Regions from separate parts of the Lysinibacillus sp. C5.1 genome, predicted to be linked through region 1. Evidence: a T-box and tRNA genes for the amino acid it is inferred to sense, from the RefSeq annotation. Region 1 holds a T-box; the other holds one or more tRNA genes.
What was found. A T-box is a leader RNA that pairs with one kind of tRNA and senses whether it is charged. The one in region 1 lies ahead of proS (proline--tRNA ligase), so its partner is inferred to be a tRNA-Pro.
Positions count from the first base shown of each region.

Region 2: it has a tRNA-Pro gene. The T-box ahead of proS (proline--tRNA ligase) is inferred to sense a tRNA for this amino acid. The anticodon was not compared.

Region 1 covers NZ_CP066226.1:1,242,998-1,250,498, forward strand. Annotated here, with positions in the region: gene I5435_RS05740 (hypothetical protein) at 1-194, opposite strand, end outside; gene I5435_RS05745 (hypothetical protein) at 184-993, opposite strand; gene I5435_RS05750 (metallophosphoesterase) at 1,287-2,120, shown strand; gene I5435_RS05755 (peptidylprolyl isomerase) at 2,230-2,841, shown strand; gene I5435_RS05760 (BRCT domain-containing protein) at 2,985-3,332, opposite strand; gene I5435_RS05765 (YbgA family protein) at 3,405-3,761, opposite strand; T-box leader at 3,990-4,205, shown strand; gene proS (proline--tRNA ligase) at 4,409-5,845, shown strand; gene I5435_RS05775 (class 1 isoprenoid biosynthesis enzyme) at 6,778-7,501, shown strand, end outside.
Region 2 covers NZ_CP066226.1:120,338-127,838, forward strand. Annotated here, with positions in the region: rRNA gene I5435_RS00560 (16S ribosomal RNA) at 1-1,258, shown strand, start outside; rRNA gene I5435_RS00565 (23S ribosomal RNA) at 1,564-4,491, shown strand; rRNA gene rrf (5S ribosomal RNA) at 4,610-4,725, shown strand; tRNA gene I5435_RS00575 (tRNA-Val) at 4,736-4,811, shown strand; tRNA gene I5435_RS00580 (tRNA-Thr) at 4,815-4,890, shown strand; tRNA gene I5435_RS00585 (tRNA-Lys) at 4,897-4,972, shown strand; tRNA gene I5435_RS00590 (tRNA-Leu) at 4,995-5,076, shown strand; tRNA gene I5435_RS00595 (tRNA-Gly) at 5,128-5,202, shown strand; tRNA gene I5435_RS00600 (tRNA-Leu) at 5,208-5,296, shown strand; tRNA gene I5435_RS00605 (tRNA-Arg) at 5,310-5,386, shown strand; tRNA gene I5435_RS00610 (tRNA-Pro) at 5,396-5,472, shown strand; tRNA gene I5435_RS00615 (tRNA-Ala) at 5,493-5,568, shown strand; rRNA gene I5435_RS00620 (16S ribosomal RNA) at 5,711-7,262, shown strand; tRNA gene I5435_RS00625 (tRNA-Ile) at 7,359-7,435, shown strand; tRNA gene I5435_RS00630 (tRNA-Ala) at 7,449-7,501, shown strand, end outside.

The DNA.
Region 1 (7,501 bases):
AAAGTCCGCCATTTCAACCAACGTTCTAATTCTTCGAGGGTAATATGCCCTTCCATGTTTGGTGAAAACTGCTTATTGAAATCTTCAATATAATTAACAACATAAGGTGTACCACCATTAGCTGGCTTTAAATCTACGGAAGCAATCACCTCGTCCATCCACATGACATCAAATTTCATAAAATCAATCATCATTATCACCTTCTATCCATAACTTTTGAAATATAGGGTCGTTCAGTTGTGATAGTAAAACGGTTTTTGCACGGCCAAAATCTAAAGGATTATCTTCCAGGCGTGCCATTAAAAGCTTTTTATTAATAAACGGTGGGCCGTCATAAAGTGAAAGTTGCTTTGCAAACGATGAATTAAGTGGCTTTGCTTTTACTTTTCGTTTTAAAATGGAAATCGGTTTACCTTGTGCATAATCTTTTTCATCAGATAATAGGCTTAGCCCATTGTCAAAAATAGGGGCGAGTGACCATGATTTATGCTTAGGGTCATACAAAAAAAGGATGTTATTTGTATGACGGTCTTCATTTAAAATGAGTGCATCAAAAGCAAATAATTGTGCCAATTCTTTTCGTACGTTACGCCCTGTAAAGCTTTCAATTTGTGCAGATAGTTGCTGAAATTTCTCTGCTGTTGATAGTGTCTTGTCCGTAGTAATAGCATCAGTTGAGGTGAAATTTGCCTCAAATAACCGTTCGAGTGTAACTTCTTGTAAATCTCCACGAAAATCATATGAATAACATCCTTTAGTCATTTCACCATCAGGTAATTCAATTTCACAAGGAAAGTATTGAACGTAGCGGTTGATAGGCAAACAGGAGCAGCTAAGTACAAGAGTCGCCAATACTTCTGCATGACCCTCATAGCCACGAGCATTTTGTTTTACCCATTTGTCACCAATACGCCATTTTGATTGGTCGCCTTTACTAGATGTACTAATTATAGGCTGTGCCGATTTAGGAATACTGACTCTTTCGATTCGCATTGTACCACGTCCTTAATATGACTTTCCTCTATTATACATAAGTGATACTTTAAAACCCTATAGCTTTAGCAATTTTTCGGTAATAATGTATGGCATCTTCGATAAAAATGATTTACAGTATGGAGTGGTGGTAGTAGACTCGTATATTCGTTTTACCATAAGGTCTGATTTAGTTAAATCAACATAAACAAAGAGCGAGCATCGGTTGGGTGCACGTTCTTTTTTAGTACCTTTTCAGTTGTGAAAAGAGCTTAATACGCACCTATCAGTTTGAAAGGGGCATTCGCAGTCGAATGAAGAACTTTAAAAGAGTTGTAAAAATCGTTTTATTAGTCGTAGTATTAATAGGTTTACTTGTAGGATACGCTTTTAAAATTGAACCAAAGATGCTCGTCGTTCATTCGTATCATTTAAATGAAGACAAAGGCGCATCAGTTAAAATAGTTCAAATATCAGATATTCAAGTTAGTGAAACATATACCGTCAATCAATTAAATCGTTTAGTCGAAAAGATTAATCAAATTTCGCCTGATATGATTGTGTTTACAGGGGATTTATTCGAAAATTTTTCTACGTTTCCAAAAAAACAAGAAGTCACTGATAGTTTATCGCAACTTAACGCGACGGTTGGAAAATTTGCTGTATGGGGAAATCGCGATTATGGTGGCGGAGCTTTTAAAATATATGAAGATTTATTAACGAATGCTGGGTTTACATTATTGAATAATAGTGGCGTTACGGTTCCCGTTACGAATGATAAAAAGCTATTTATCGGAGGAATGGATGATGGTTTACTTGGAAAGCCGGATATAGACCTATTGCTATCGCAAATGGATGATACGTATGATTATGAAATTGTACTGATGCATGAGCCAGATATGGCAGAGCTTTTACAAGATACTTCTGTTAATTTGCTGTTAGCTGGACATAGTCATGGAGGGCAAATAAGGATTCCCTTTATGAAAACTATAAAGACGTCGTTGGCTGAAAAATATGATGATGGATTTTATACGATTAATAAAGACAATGGCATGCAGCTTTATGTCAATACGGGTATTGGCACGTCTAGAATCGCTGCTCGTTTTATGGTTCCGCCTGAAATCGCTGTTTTTACTATTCATTTGTAAGTTTAAAGTTGTGATGAATAATCTCATAGTTATATACTTTAATAAACTGATATAGGGAGTGGAAAGACTATTGGCACAATCTAGAGTATTGTATGTTGTTTTTAGCCTAATGGCAGTAGTTTTTATTGTGACGGGTTGTGGGACGTCAAAAGAGGAGAAGACAGCGGAAGAAAAAGTAGATTATGCATCGGCTGTGAAAGAAAATCCAATTGTGACGATTACAATGAACGATGATAAAAAAATTGTGGTTGAACTAGAACCTAAAGTAGCGCCGAATACAGTGGCAAACTTTATTTCCTTAGTAAACAAAGGATTTTATGATGGACTTATTTTTCATCGTGTAATTCCTGGCTTTATGATTCAAGGGGGCGATCCTTCAGGAAATGGATCAGGTGGTCCCGATTATTCGATTAAAGGTGAGTTTACTGAGAATGGCTTTGAAAATAATTTAAAACATGAACGCGGTGTCATTTCAATGGCACGGACAAACGACGACCTAAATTCTGCGGGCTCTCAATTTTTTATTATGACAGAAGAAGCGTCACATCTTGATAAACAATATGCTGCATTTGGCAAAGTGATTGAAGGAATGGAAACGGTAGATGAAATCGTTGCTGTGGAACGTGATGCCACAGATAAGCCATTAGAAGATCAAATCATGAAAAAAGTCGAAGTGGATACAAAGGGCTTTGACTATCCTGCACCAGTAGTGCAAAAATAGTAAATAATCACATTAAAATACACGTTGATTGGATGCGGTGATGCGCAGCTGGTCAACGTGTTTTTATGTAGGAGATTACATTTGTTCCGTCTATACGTTGTTCATAGTCAAGCTTGTGGCAGTTCGCTAGTTCAAAGTAGCAGTTATTGTAAAGAAGATGGTATATACTCTTTTTGCATGGAAATAAGCCAAATAAAATCATCTTCAGCAATAATTTGAATGTCGTGTCCAAGTTGGATGAGTTGCTCTGCTTTTAAATGTTTCGTGCTTTTGCCTCGTCGGTTATGACCGAGAATAACAAAAGCGGTGTCCTTAGTGACTGCCCCTTGCATTAAACCGCCACAAGCTCGTGCTTTTTTTGCAGCTTCTGCGCGTGTCATCGTGGAAAGAGCCCCTGTAAAGACGATTTGTTTATTATAAAATGGATGCATTATACGTTCTGTTGGATTAGTAAGAAAGATAACGTCATTGTTGTCCTTATTGGTGTTCATATAGATTCTCCTAAGAGCTTGATAGTAAGAGGGGTGTTGATTTGTAGACTTGCATAAAGGCAATAACTACTTCTACTGTATTTGTAAAATAGTACTTTCACGTAAATAAGTAACGTTATATTGAATGGCTAATTGTTGTAAAAAACAAAGAAGCGCTGGTATTTGATAAGTAAGAAGCAATTGCTCGTATGTTCGTTTTTCTTCTATTGAGGCTACTTTACGGAAATACCCCCACATATGCTGACAGGCATTGCGCATGCTGCCTTCAGTTGGCGTTTGTTGTAATGCAACTTCGATTAATTGTTTAATTTGCTCATGGCTCATCATGTCGCGCATTGCCAGACGGAGTTGATTGTAATGCTTTTGGCTATGGAACATGACGCGATATTTTTCTTCACGCCATAATTTTTCTGTTAGTTGACGTTGCATATAATCACCTTTCATATAAGTGTTTCAAACTCATTCTACTTGATTTAATGAAAACATCAAAATGTTTTAATGTTGGTATTTATTTTAGTAAAGCATTTATTAAAAATAGGAGAACTTGGGTAGGATGATACAAGAGCTAGCGTAGTATTACTAACTATATTTTATCATTCAATTACCTATCGTAATGATTGAATTACATTTAGCAAATTGGTATATTAATGTATACATATACAATCGATGATGTGACTAAGTAAATAAGAATTGTGAAACAGAAAATATAGCCTAGGCTGAGAGCTATAGCACCCCTTCTTATTGAACCCTACCACGGAGATGTCAGTTAACAACTAACCGAGTCGTTTCGTTACAAACGTTTAGAGGGCGTAATATGCATATTATGCCGAACTAAGGTGGTACCACGTCAACTAGCGTAAAGACGTCCTTTATTAGGATGCTTTATGCTTTTTTTATGAACTTGATTTAGCATTAGCTAGGCGATGAAGACGAAATATATGGATGCATGCCAAATTAAGTTAAATGCCCCTGTGGGTATCACAGATTTTAAAAGGAGCTATTTGAGCAGGCTCGAAAAAAATCAGATGCAATTTTGCCGAAGCAAAATAGATTTTTCAAAATAGGAGGAAAAGAAGATGTCTCAAAAAACAAATGATTTTTCAAAATGGTATGTGGAAACGATACAAAAGGCGGATTTAATGGATTATACGCCGGTTCGTGGTTGTATTGCCTTTAAACCAGACGGCTATGAACTGTGGGAGCATATTCAAGCGGAGATGGATAAGCGTTTTAAGGAAACAGGGCACCGCAATGCCTACTTCCCAATGCTCATTCCAGAATCTTTTTTCCAAAAGGAAAAGGATCATATTGAAGGATTTTCACCAGAGCTTCCTTGGGTGACCGAAGCGGCAGGTGAACAATTAGAAGAGCGTTTAGCGCTGCGCCCAACTTCGGAAACAATGATTGGACATTTGTATTCTAATTGGATTAAAAGTTATCGAGACCTTCCTGTTTTAATCAATCAATGGGCCAATGTATTCCGTTGGGAAAAGAAAACGCTACCGTTTATCCGTACTTCAGAATTTTTATGGCAAGAAGGTCATACGGCGCATGTCGATGAAGAAGATGCACGCAAAGAAACAATGCAAATGTTAGCTATTTATAAAGAAGTTGTCGAAGGACTGTTAGCCATTCCTGTCTATGATGGGCAAAAAACGCCATCAGAACGTTTTGCCGGAGCAGTTGATACATTTTCGATTGAAGCGATGATGAAGGATGGCAAGGCCGTACAAGCAGGGACATCTCATTATTTAGGTACGAAATTTGCCGAAGCTTTTGATATCAAATATTTAAATAAAGAAAATAAACATGTCCATGTGCATACAACATCATGGGGTACGTCTACCCGTTTAATCGGTTCTGTTATTATGGTGCATGGTGATGAACAAGGTCTTGTTTTACCGCCAAGAATCGCTCCAACGCAAGTTGTGTTAATCCCAGTTGGTCCGTGGAAAAAGAACACTAAGATTATCGAGAAATTAGATGAAATTTTTGCAACGTTAAAAGCAAAGGGCATTCGTGTGCGTCTTGATGATTCAGACCAATCACCTGGTTATAAGTTTAATGAATGGGAGCTAAAAGGTGTACCTGTGCGTATTGAATTGGGGCCACGTGATTTAGAAAATCAGCAAAGCTTAATGAAAGCCCGTGATGAAGAAGAAAAAGTAACTGTTTCTTTAGACACAATTGTTGAAAGCATAGAAACAGAACTTGAAACGATGCAAACGCGACTATTTGAAAAAGCAAAAGCTTTCCGTGCAAACAACTCGCATACCCATATCGATTCAATGGAACAGTTAAAACAGCATTTAGCTAAATCTGAACAAAATGAAACAATCCCAGGTTGGATTTTAGCGGGTTGGTGTGGAGATGATGCGTGTGAAGAAAAGGTAAAAGAAGAAACAAAATTTACAACTCGTAATATACCATTTAACCCACCAGTTACAAAGCATACTTGCATTCATTGTGGGAAAGAAGCACAACATACAGTTTGGTTTGCCCGCGCTTACTAAATCTTACTTTGTATGGTAGAAAGCATGGTAACATGCTCAGAGTATGGACAAAAGGCATCAAGAAGTGGAATCCACTCTTGATGCCCTTCTAACTGAATTGTGCTTAGATTTATAGTATTTCCTTATGATTTCCTCCTCTTTGAAATGTATCTTCTACTAATATTTTAATTCTTGTATTTATAGTCTCCAGAATAGCTTCTTCCCAAAACTAAAAAAATCCGGCGATATTGCCTTTCTCGTCTTGATGTTTATAGCTGATTTTGAGGCTGTCCCTCATATAGAAACAATAAATGCAGTCACCTATTGAAAACTTCTTTACACTGTGTAACATTCCTTTAATTTATTTTTACCTGCAATAGAGCGTATCCTTTGTGAAATACAGCATTTATAGTGAGTTACTTAAATTCTTTCTTGCTATATTTGTACTAATAAAATTTATGAAACTATAGTTGCGGAATTATGTAAATTAATGCATTATATTGTTAATAGGTATTAATATTTATGAATATATTTACAATTTTAGTATTTTAGGTATAATAGTTAATGATTGGAAAAAAGGATAACTATCATGAGTCGTAGATGACAAATTTAATTGATTAGCTCTTCAACAGATTGTAAATAGATGGGCTTTTCCATTCATGCAAAAGAGCGAAATCACCTTTATTATTTATGCCTCTGATGCCGTTTGAAAGTGGTGATACATAACAGTCAAAATTAAGTATGTTTAATGTAATGAATTCTTAGCAATATGTGCGCTGCCTTTTGTTCATTCTAGGAAGCACAACTTCTTTGTTATTTGAAGGTGGAAGTAATATTTACTTGAAATACCCGAAGTCAAACACCAAGAATATCTGCATTGTTAACTATTCATTTTGATTGTTAGAAGTAGCTCAAAGCCAAATCGCAATTAAAATAAATAATTGGTAAGGTGAATGATGGAAGAAATAAAACAATCATTAAGGCGAATTGTCAGTAATTATCAACTATCGGATGAGTTTAGCCGTTGTTTAACCTACTTGTTAGATCAACATGAAGGTGGTGATTTTAGTGATTTAAGTAAATTACATTTTCAATTGAATGGCGGTATATTAACAAAATCTATCCAAGAAGTTTTTAATCTTTTAGAACTTTGGATTCTTTTTACAGATATTGTTGATGATATCGAAGACGGTGATGAATCAAAATGGGGGATAGAGGGGAATGTATTGCTTAATGCTTCGACAGCTTTCGTTAGTATCGTTATGTTGGAGCTACAAAAGGTGGAAATACCTTATAAAAGTGAGGTTACCCGTTTATTTTGCCATTACTTACTTCAAGCAGTTGATGGTCAGCATCATGACCTACTAAACGAGATTACATCTGAAGAGATGTATGAAGCTGTTGTTAAAAAGAAATCCGGCTCGTTAATAGCACTTTCTTCATTGCTCGGAGAAGTATTAGCAACTGGAAAGTATACGGCAAAGCTTGAAATGAGTGCACACTATATTGCAATGGTTGCTCAGTTAAATAATGATTATGGCGACTTATTAAACTTACAAAGAGATTTACAAGACAAAAAAAGAACACTGCCAATATTGTATCTATTACAATATGAAGATTCAGCATTTGATGAATTACGCTTGTATTATAGTCAGCACGGCGATTCAACAATGAATA
Region 2 (7,501 bases), 1.1 Mb from region 1:
TAGCCGACCTGAGAGGGTGATCGGCCACACTGGGACTGAGACACGGCCCAGACTCCTACGGGAGGCAGCAGTAGGGAATCTTCCACAATGGGCGAAAGCCTGATGGAGCAACGCCGCGTGAGTGAAGAAGGATTTCGGTTCGTAAAACTCTGTTGTAAGGGAAGAACAAGTACAGTAGTAACTGGCTGTACCTTGACGGTACCTTATTAGAAAGCCACGGCTAACTACGTGCCAGCAGCCGCGGTAATACGTAGGTGGCAAGCGTTGTCCGGAATTATTGGGCGTAAAGCGCGCGCAGGTGGTTTCTTAAGTCTGATGTGAAAGCCCACGGCTCAACCGTGGAGGGTCATTGGAAACTGGGAGACTTGAGTGCAGAAGAGGATAGTGGAATTCCAAGTGTAGCGGTGAAATGCGTAGAGATTTGGAGGAACACCAGTGGCGAAGGCGACTATCTGGTCTGTAACTGACACTGAGGCGCGAAAGCGTGGGGAGCAAACAGGATTAGATACCCTGGTAGTCCACGCCGTAAACGATGAGTGCTAAGTGTTAGGGGGTTTCCGCCCCTTAGTGCTGCAGCTAACGCATTAAGCACTCCGCCTGGGGAGTACGGTCGCAAGACTGAAACTCAAAGGAATTGACGGGGGCCCGCACAAGCGGTGGAGCATGTGGTTTAATTCGAAGCAACGCGAAGAACCTTACCAGGTCTTGACATCCCGTTGACCACTGTAGAGATATGGTTTTCCCTTCGGGGACAACGGTGACAGGTGGTGCATGGTTGTCGTCAGCTCGTGTCGTGAGATGTTGGGTTAAGTCCCGCAACGAGCGCAACCCTTGATCTTAGTTGCCATCATTTAGTTGGGCACTCTAAGGTGACTGCCGGTGACAAACCGGAGGAAGGTGGGGATGACGTCAAATCATCATGCCCCTTATGACCTGGGCTACACACGTGCTACAATGGACGATACAAACGGTTGCCAACTCGCGAGAGGGAGCTAATCCGATAAAGTCGTTCTCAGTTCGGATTGTAGGCTGCAACTCGCCTACATGAAGCCGGAATCGCTAGTAATCGCGGATCAGCATGCCGCGGTGAATACGTTCCCGGGCCTTGTACACACCGCCCGTCACACCACGAGAGTTTGTAACACCCGAAGTCGGTGAGGTAACCTTTTGGAGCCAGCCGCCGAAGGTGGGATAGATGATTGGGGTGAAGTCGTAACAAGGTAGCCGTATCGGAAGGTGCGGCTGGATCACCTCCTTTCTAAGGATATTTTCGGAATACAAACCTTGGGTTTGTAAGATTACGTTTTGCGTTCAGTTTTGAAGGTTCATCATTACGATGAAATACTTCAAAACTTGTTCTTTGAAAACTGGATAAAACGACATTGAAATTGTAACAAACACATTTATTTTTTTAAGTTTTTTATAGGCTTAATAACGAAATAGGGTTTCAAGACACAAGCAGTTCTAGGAAGCGAACGAGTGAATGAAGGAGCGTACTTACGTCCGTGACTGATTGAACGAGAGAAGCTGACAACGAAATGCGCAGTGGATTGGAAGCCGATAGGTTAAGTTATTAAGGGCGCACGGCGAATGCCTTGGCACTAGGAGCCGAAGAAGGACGGCACTAACACCGATATGCTTCGGGGAGCTGTAAGTGAGCTTTGATCCGGAGATTTCCGAATGGGGGAACCCACTACGTTTAATCGCGTAGTATCTTGACGTGAATACATAGCGTCTTGAAGGCAGACCCAGGGAACTGAAACATCTAAGTACCTGGAGGAAGAGAAAGAAAAATCGATTCCCTGAGTAGCGGCGAGCGAAACGGGAAGAGCCCAAACCAAGAGGCTTGCCTCTTGGGGTTGTAGGACACTCTATACGGAGTTACAAAGGAATGAGTTAGATGAAGCGACTTGGAAAGGTCCGCCAGAGCAGGTAAAAGCCCTGTAGTCGAAAGTTCGTTCCCTCCAGAGTGGATCCTGAGTACGGCGGAACACGTGAAATTCCGTCGGAATCCGGGAGGACCATCTCCCAAGGCTAAATACTACCTAGTGACCGATAGTGAACCAGTACCGTGAGGGAAAGGTGAAAAGCACCCCGGAAGGGGAGTGAAAGAGATCCTGAAACCGTGTGCCTACAAGTAGTTAGAGCCCGTTAATGGGTGATAGCGTGCCTTTTGTAGAATGAACCGGCGAGTTACGATTACGTGCGAGGTTAAGCTTTAGAAGGCGGAGCCGCAGCGAAAGCGAGTCTGAATAGGGCGAATTAGTACGTGGTCGTAGACCCGAAACCAGGTGATCTACCCATGTCCAGGGTGAAGGTGAGGTAACACTTACTGGAGGCCCGAACCCACGCACGTTGAAAAGTGCGGGGATGAGGTGTGGGTAGCGGAGAAATTCCAATCGAACTTGGAGATAGCTGGTTCTCTCCGAAATAGCTTTAGGGCTAGCCTCGTGATGAGAATACTGGAGGTAGAGCACTGTTTGGACTAGGGGGCCATCCCGGTTTACCGAATTCAGACAAACTCCGAATGCCAGATATTTATACACGGGAGTCAGACTGCGAGTGATAAGATCCGTAGTCAAAAGGGAAACAGCCCAGACCACCAGCTAAGGTCCCAAAGTAATCGTTAAGTGGAAAAGGATGTGGCGTTGCACAGACAACCAGGATGTTGGCTTAGAAGCAGCCATCATTTAAAGAGTGCGTAATAGCTCACTGGTCGAGTGACGCTGCGCCGAAAATGTATCGGGGCTAAACGATTCACCGAAGCTGTGGATTGACATCTACGATGTCAGTGGTAGGAGAGCGTTCTAAGTGCGTTGAAGTCAGACCGGAAGGACTGGTGGAGCGCTTAGAAGTGAGAATGCCGGTATGAGTAGCGAAAGACGGGTGAGAATCCCGTCCACCGTATGACTAAGGTTTCCTGAGGAAGGCTCGTCCGCTCAGGGTTAGTCGGGACCTAAGCCGAGGCCGATAGGCGTAGGCGATGGACAACAGGTTGATATTCCTGTACCACCTCCTCACCGTTTGAGAAATGGGGGGACGCAGTAGGATAGGGTAAGCGCGCCGTTGGTTGTGCGCGTCCAAGCAGTAAGGCGTGTGTGTAGGCAAATCCGCACACTGTAACGTTGAGCTGTGATGGCGAGTCCGTATGGACGAAGTTCCTGATTTCACACTGCCAAGAAAAGCCTCTATCGAGGTGAGAGGTGCCCGTACCGCAAACCGACACAGGTAGTCGAGGAGAGAATCCTAAGGTGTGCGAGAGAACTCTCGTTAAGGAACTCGGCAAAATGACCCCGTAACTTCGGGAGAAGGGGTGCTCTTGAGCGTGCAAGCGCATGAGAGCCGCAGTGAATAGGCCCAGGCGACTGTTTAGCAAAAACACAGGTCTCTGCAAAACCGTAAGGTGACGTATAGGGGCTGACGCCTGCCCGGTGCTGGAAGGTTAAGAGGAGTGGTTAGCGCAAGCGAAGCTGCGAATTGAAGCCCCAGTAAACGGCGGCCGTAACTATAACGGTCCTAAGGTAGCGAAATTCCTTGTCGGGTAAGTTCCGACCCGCACGAAAGGCGTAACGATCTGGGCACTGTCTCAACGAGAGACTCGGTGAAATTATAGTACCTGTGAAGATGCAGGTTACCCGCGACAGGACGGAAAGACCCCGTGGAGCTTTACTGTAGCCTGATATTGAATTTTGGTACAACTTGTACAGGATAGGTAGGAGCCAGAGATCTCGGAGCGCCAGCTTCGAAGGAGGCGTCGGTGGGATACTACCCTGGTTGTATTGAAATTCTAACCCATGCCCCTTAGCGGGGCAGGAGACAGTGTCAGGCGGACAGTTTGACTGGGGCGGTCGCCTCCTAAAAGGTAACGGAGGCGCCCAAAGGTTCCCTCAGAATGGTTGGAAATCATTCGTAGAGTGTAAAGGCACAAGGGAGCTTGACTGCGAGACCTACAAGTCGAGCAGGGTCGAAAGACGGGCTTAGTGATCCGGTGGTTCCGCATGGAAGGGCCATCGCTCAACGGATAAAAGCTACCCCGGGGATAACAGGCTTATCTCCCCCAAGAGTCCACATCGACGGGGAGGTTTGGCACCTCGATGTCGGCTCATCGCATCCTGGGGCTGTAGTCGGTCCCAAGGGTTGGGCTGTTCGCCCATTAAAGCGGTACGCGAGCTGGGTTCAGAACGTCGTGAGACAGTTCGGTCCCTATCCGTCGTGGGCGTAGGAAATTTGAGAGGAGCTGTCCTTAGTACGAGAGGACCGGGATGGACACACCGCTGGTGTACCAGTTGTCTTGCCAAAGGCATCGCTGGGTAGCTATGTGTGGACGGGATAAGTGCTGAAAGCATCTAAGCATGAAGCCCCCCTCAAGATGAGATTTCCCATTACGCAAGTAAGTAAGATCCCTCAAAGACGATGAGGTAGATAGGTTCGAGGTGGAAGTGTGGTGACACATGGAGCTGACGAATACTAATCGATCGAGGACTTAACCAAAAAAAAGTTTGAAACATTCAATGAACCGTTTATCCAGTTTTGAAAGAACAAGCAAGTTTTAAAAAAAAGCTTGTAATTATAATAATTTATGTTATAATGAATCTTGTCTTTTAAATAGTCTAGTGATGATGGCAAAGAGGTCACACCCGTTCCCATACCGAACACGGAAGTTAAGCTCTTTAGCGCCGATGGTAGTTGGGGGCTTCCCCCTGTGAGAGTAGGACGTCGCTAGGCATAATACCCAGGAGGATTAGCTCAGCTGGGAGAGCATCTGCCTTACAAGCAGAGGGTCGGCGGTTCGAGCCCGTCATCCTCCACCATATGCCGGTTTAGCTCAGCAGGTAGAGCAACTGACTTGTAATCAGTAGGTCGTGGGTTCGATTCCTATAGCCGGCACCATTTTTTGAGCCATTAGCTCAGTTGGTAGAGCATCTGACTTTTAATCAGAGGGTCGAAGGTTCGAGTCCTTCATGGCTCACCATTTTAATTGCCAACAATAATATGCGGGTGTGGCGGAATTGGCAGACGCACTAGACTTAGGATCTAGCGCCGCGAGGCGTGGGGGTTCGACTCCCTTCACCCGCATCATCTATATTTCAAATTTATAATTGCCAGGATAAATAATCTTATGCACATGCGGAAGTAGTTCAGTGGTAGAACACCACCTTGCCAAGGTGGGGGTCGCGAGTTCGAACCTCGTCTTCCGCTCCAAATGTGCCGGGGTGGCGGAACTGGCAGACGCACAGGACTTAAAATCCTGCGGTAGGTGACTACCGTGCCGGTTCGATTCCGGCCCTCGGCACCATTTTTAATATTTAGCGCCCGTAGCTCAATTGGATAGAGCGTCTGACTACGGATCAGAAGGTTGTGGGTTCGACTCCTGCCGGGCGCGCCAATAAATGAACGGGAAGTAGCTCAGCTTGGTAGAGCACTTGGTTTGGGACCAAGGGGTCGCAGGTTCGAATCCTGTCTTCCCGACCATTTCCTAAAATATACTTTATGGGGCCTTAGCTCAGCTGGGAGAGCGCCTGCCTTGCACGCAGGAGGTCAGCGGTTCGATCCCGCTAGGCTCCACCAATTTTTATATATGAACCTTGAAAACTGAACAAGCAAAACGTAATCAATATAGTTTTTATTAGCTAACTTCGTTAGTGAACGAAACAAAAATTTGGACATCAAAATTGATGCCAGCAAAACAATTTGAGCTAATCAAATTTCTTTTATGGAGAGTTTGATCCTGGCTCAGGACGAACGCTGGCGGCGTGCCTAATACATGCAAGTCGAGCGAACAGAGAAGGAGCTTGCTCCTTTGACGTTAGCGGCGGACGGGTGAGTAACACGTGGGCAACCTACCCTATAGTTTGGGATAACTCCGGGAAACCGGGGCTAATACCGAATAATCTATCGTCCCTCATGGGACAATACTGAAAGACGGTTTCGGCTGTCGCTATAGGATGGGCCCGCGGCGCATTAGCTAGTTGGTGAGGTAACGGCTCACCAAGGCAACGATGCGTAGCCGACCTGAGAGGGTGATCGGCCACACTGGGACTGAGACACGGCCCAGACTCCTACGGGAGGCAGCAGTAGGGAATCTTCCACAATGGGCGAAAGCCTGATGGAGCAACGCCGCGTGAGTGAAGAAGGATTTCGGTTCGTAAAACTCTGTTGTAAGGGAAGAACAAGTACAGTAGTAACTGGCTGTACCTTGACGGTACCTTATTAGAAAGCCACGGCTAACTACGTGCCAGCAGCCGCGGTAATACGTAGGTGGCAAGCGTTGTCCGGAATTATTGGGCGTAAAGCGCGCGCAGGTGGTTTCTTAAGTCTGATGTGAAAGCCCATGGCTCAACCGTGGAGGGTCATTGGAAACTGGGAGACTTGAGTGCAGAAGAGGATAGTGGAATTCCAAGTGTAGCGGTGAAATGCGTAGAGATTTGGAGGAACACCAGTGGCGAAGGCGACTATCTGGTCTGTAACTGACACTGAGGCGCGAAAGCGTGGGGAGCAAACAGGATTAGATACCCTGGTAGTCCACGCCGTAAACGATGAGTGCTAAGTGTTAGGGGGTTTCCGCCCCTTAGTGCTGCAGCTAACGCATTAAGCACTCCGCCTGGGGAGTACGGTCGCAAGACTGAAACTCAAAGGAATTGACGGGGGCCCGCACAAGCGGTGGAGCATGTGGTTTAATTCGAAGCAACGCGAAGAACCTTACCAGGTCTTGACATCCCGTTGACCACTGTAGAGATATGGTTTTCCCTTCGGGGACAACGGTGACAGGTGGTGCATGGTTGTCGTCAGCTCGTGTCGTGAGATGTTGGGTTAAGTCCCGCAACGAGCGCAACCCTTGATCTTAGTTGCCATCATTTAGTTGGGCACTCTAAGGTGACTGCCGGTGACAAACCGGAGGAAGGTGGGGATGACGTCAAATCATCATGCCCCTTATGACCTGGGCTACACACGTGCTACAATGGACGATACAAACGGTTGCCAACTCGCGAGAGGGAGCTAATCCGATAAAGTCGTTCTCAGTTCGGATTGTAGGCTGCAACTCGCCTACATGAAGCCGGAATCGCTAGTAATCGCGGATCAGCATGCCGCGGTGAATACGTTCCCGGGCCTTGTACACACCGCCCGTCACACCACGAGAGTTTGTAACACCCGAAGTCGGTGAGGTAACCTTTTGGAGCCAGCCGCCGAAGGTGGGATAGATGATTGGGGTGAAGTCGTAACAAGGTAGCCGTATCGGAAGGTGCGGCTGGATCATCTCCTTTCTAAGGATATTTTCGGAATACAAACCTTGGGTTTGTAAGATTACGTTTTGCGTTCAGTTTTGAAGGTTTATAACTAACTTTATAAAACTTCCAAGAGGGCCTATAGCTCAGCTGGTTAGAGCGCACGCCTGATAAGCGTGAGGTCGATGGTTCGAGTCCATTTAGGCCCACCATATATAACCTCTTGGGGCCTTAGCTCAGCTGGGAGAGCGCCTGCCTTGCACGCAGGAGGTCAGCGG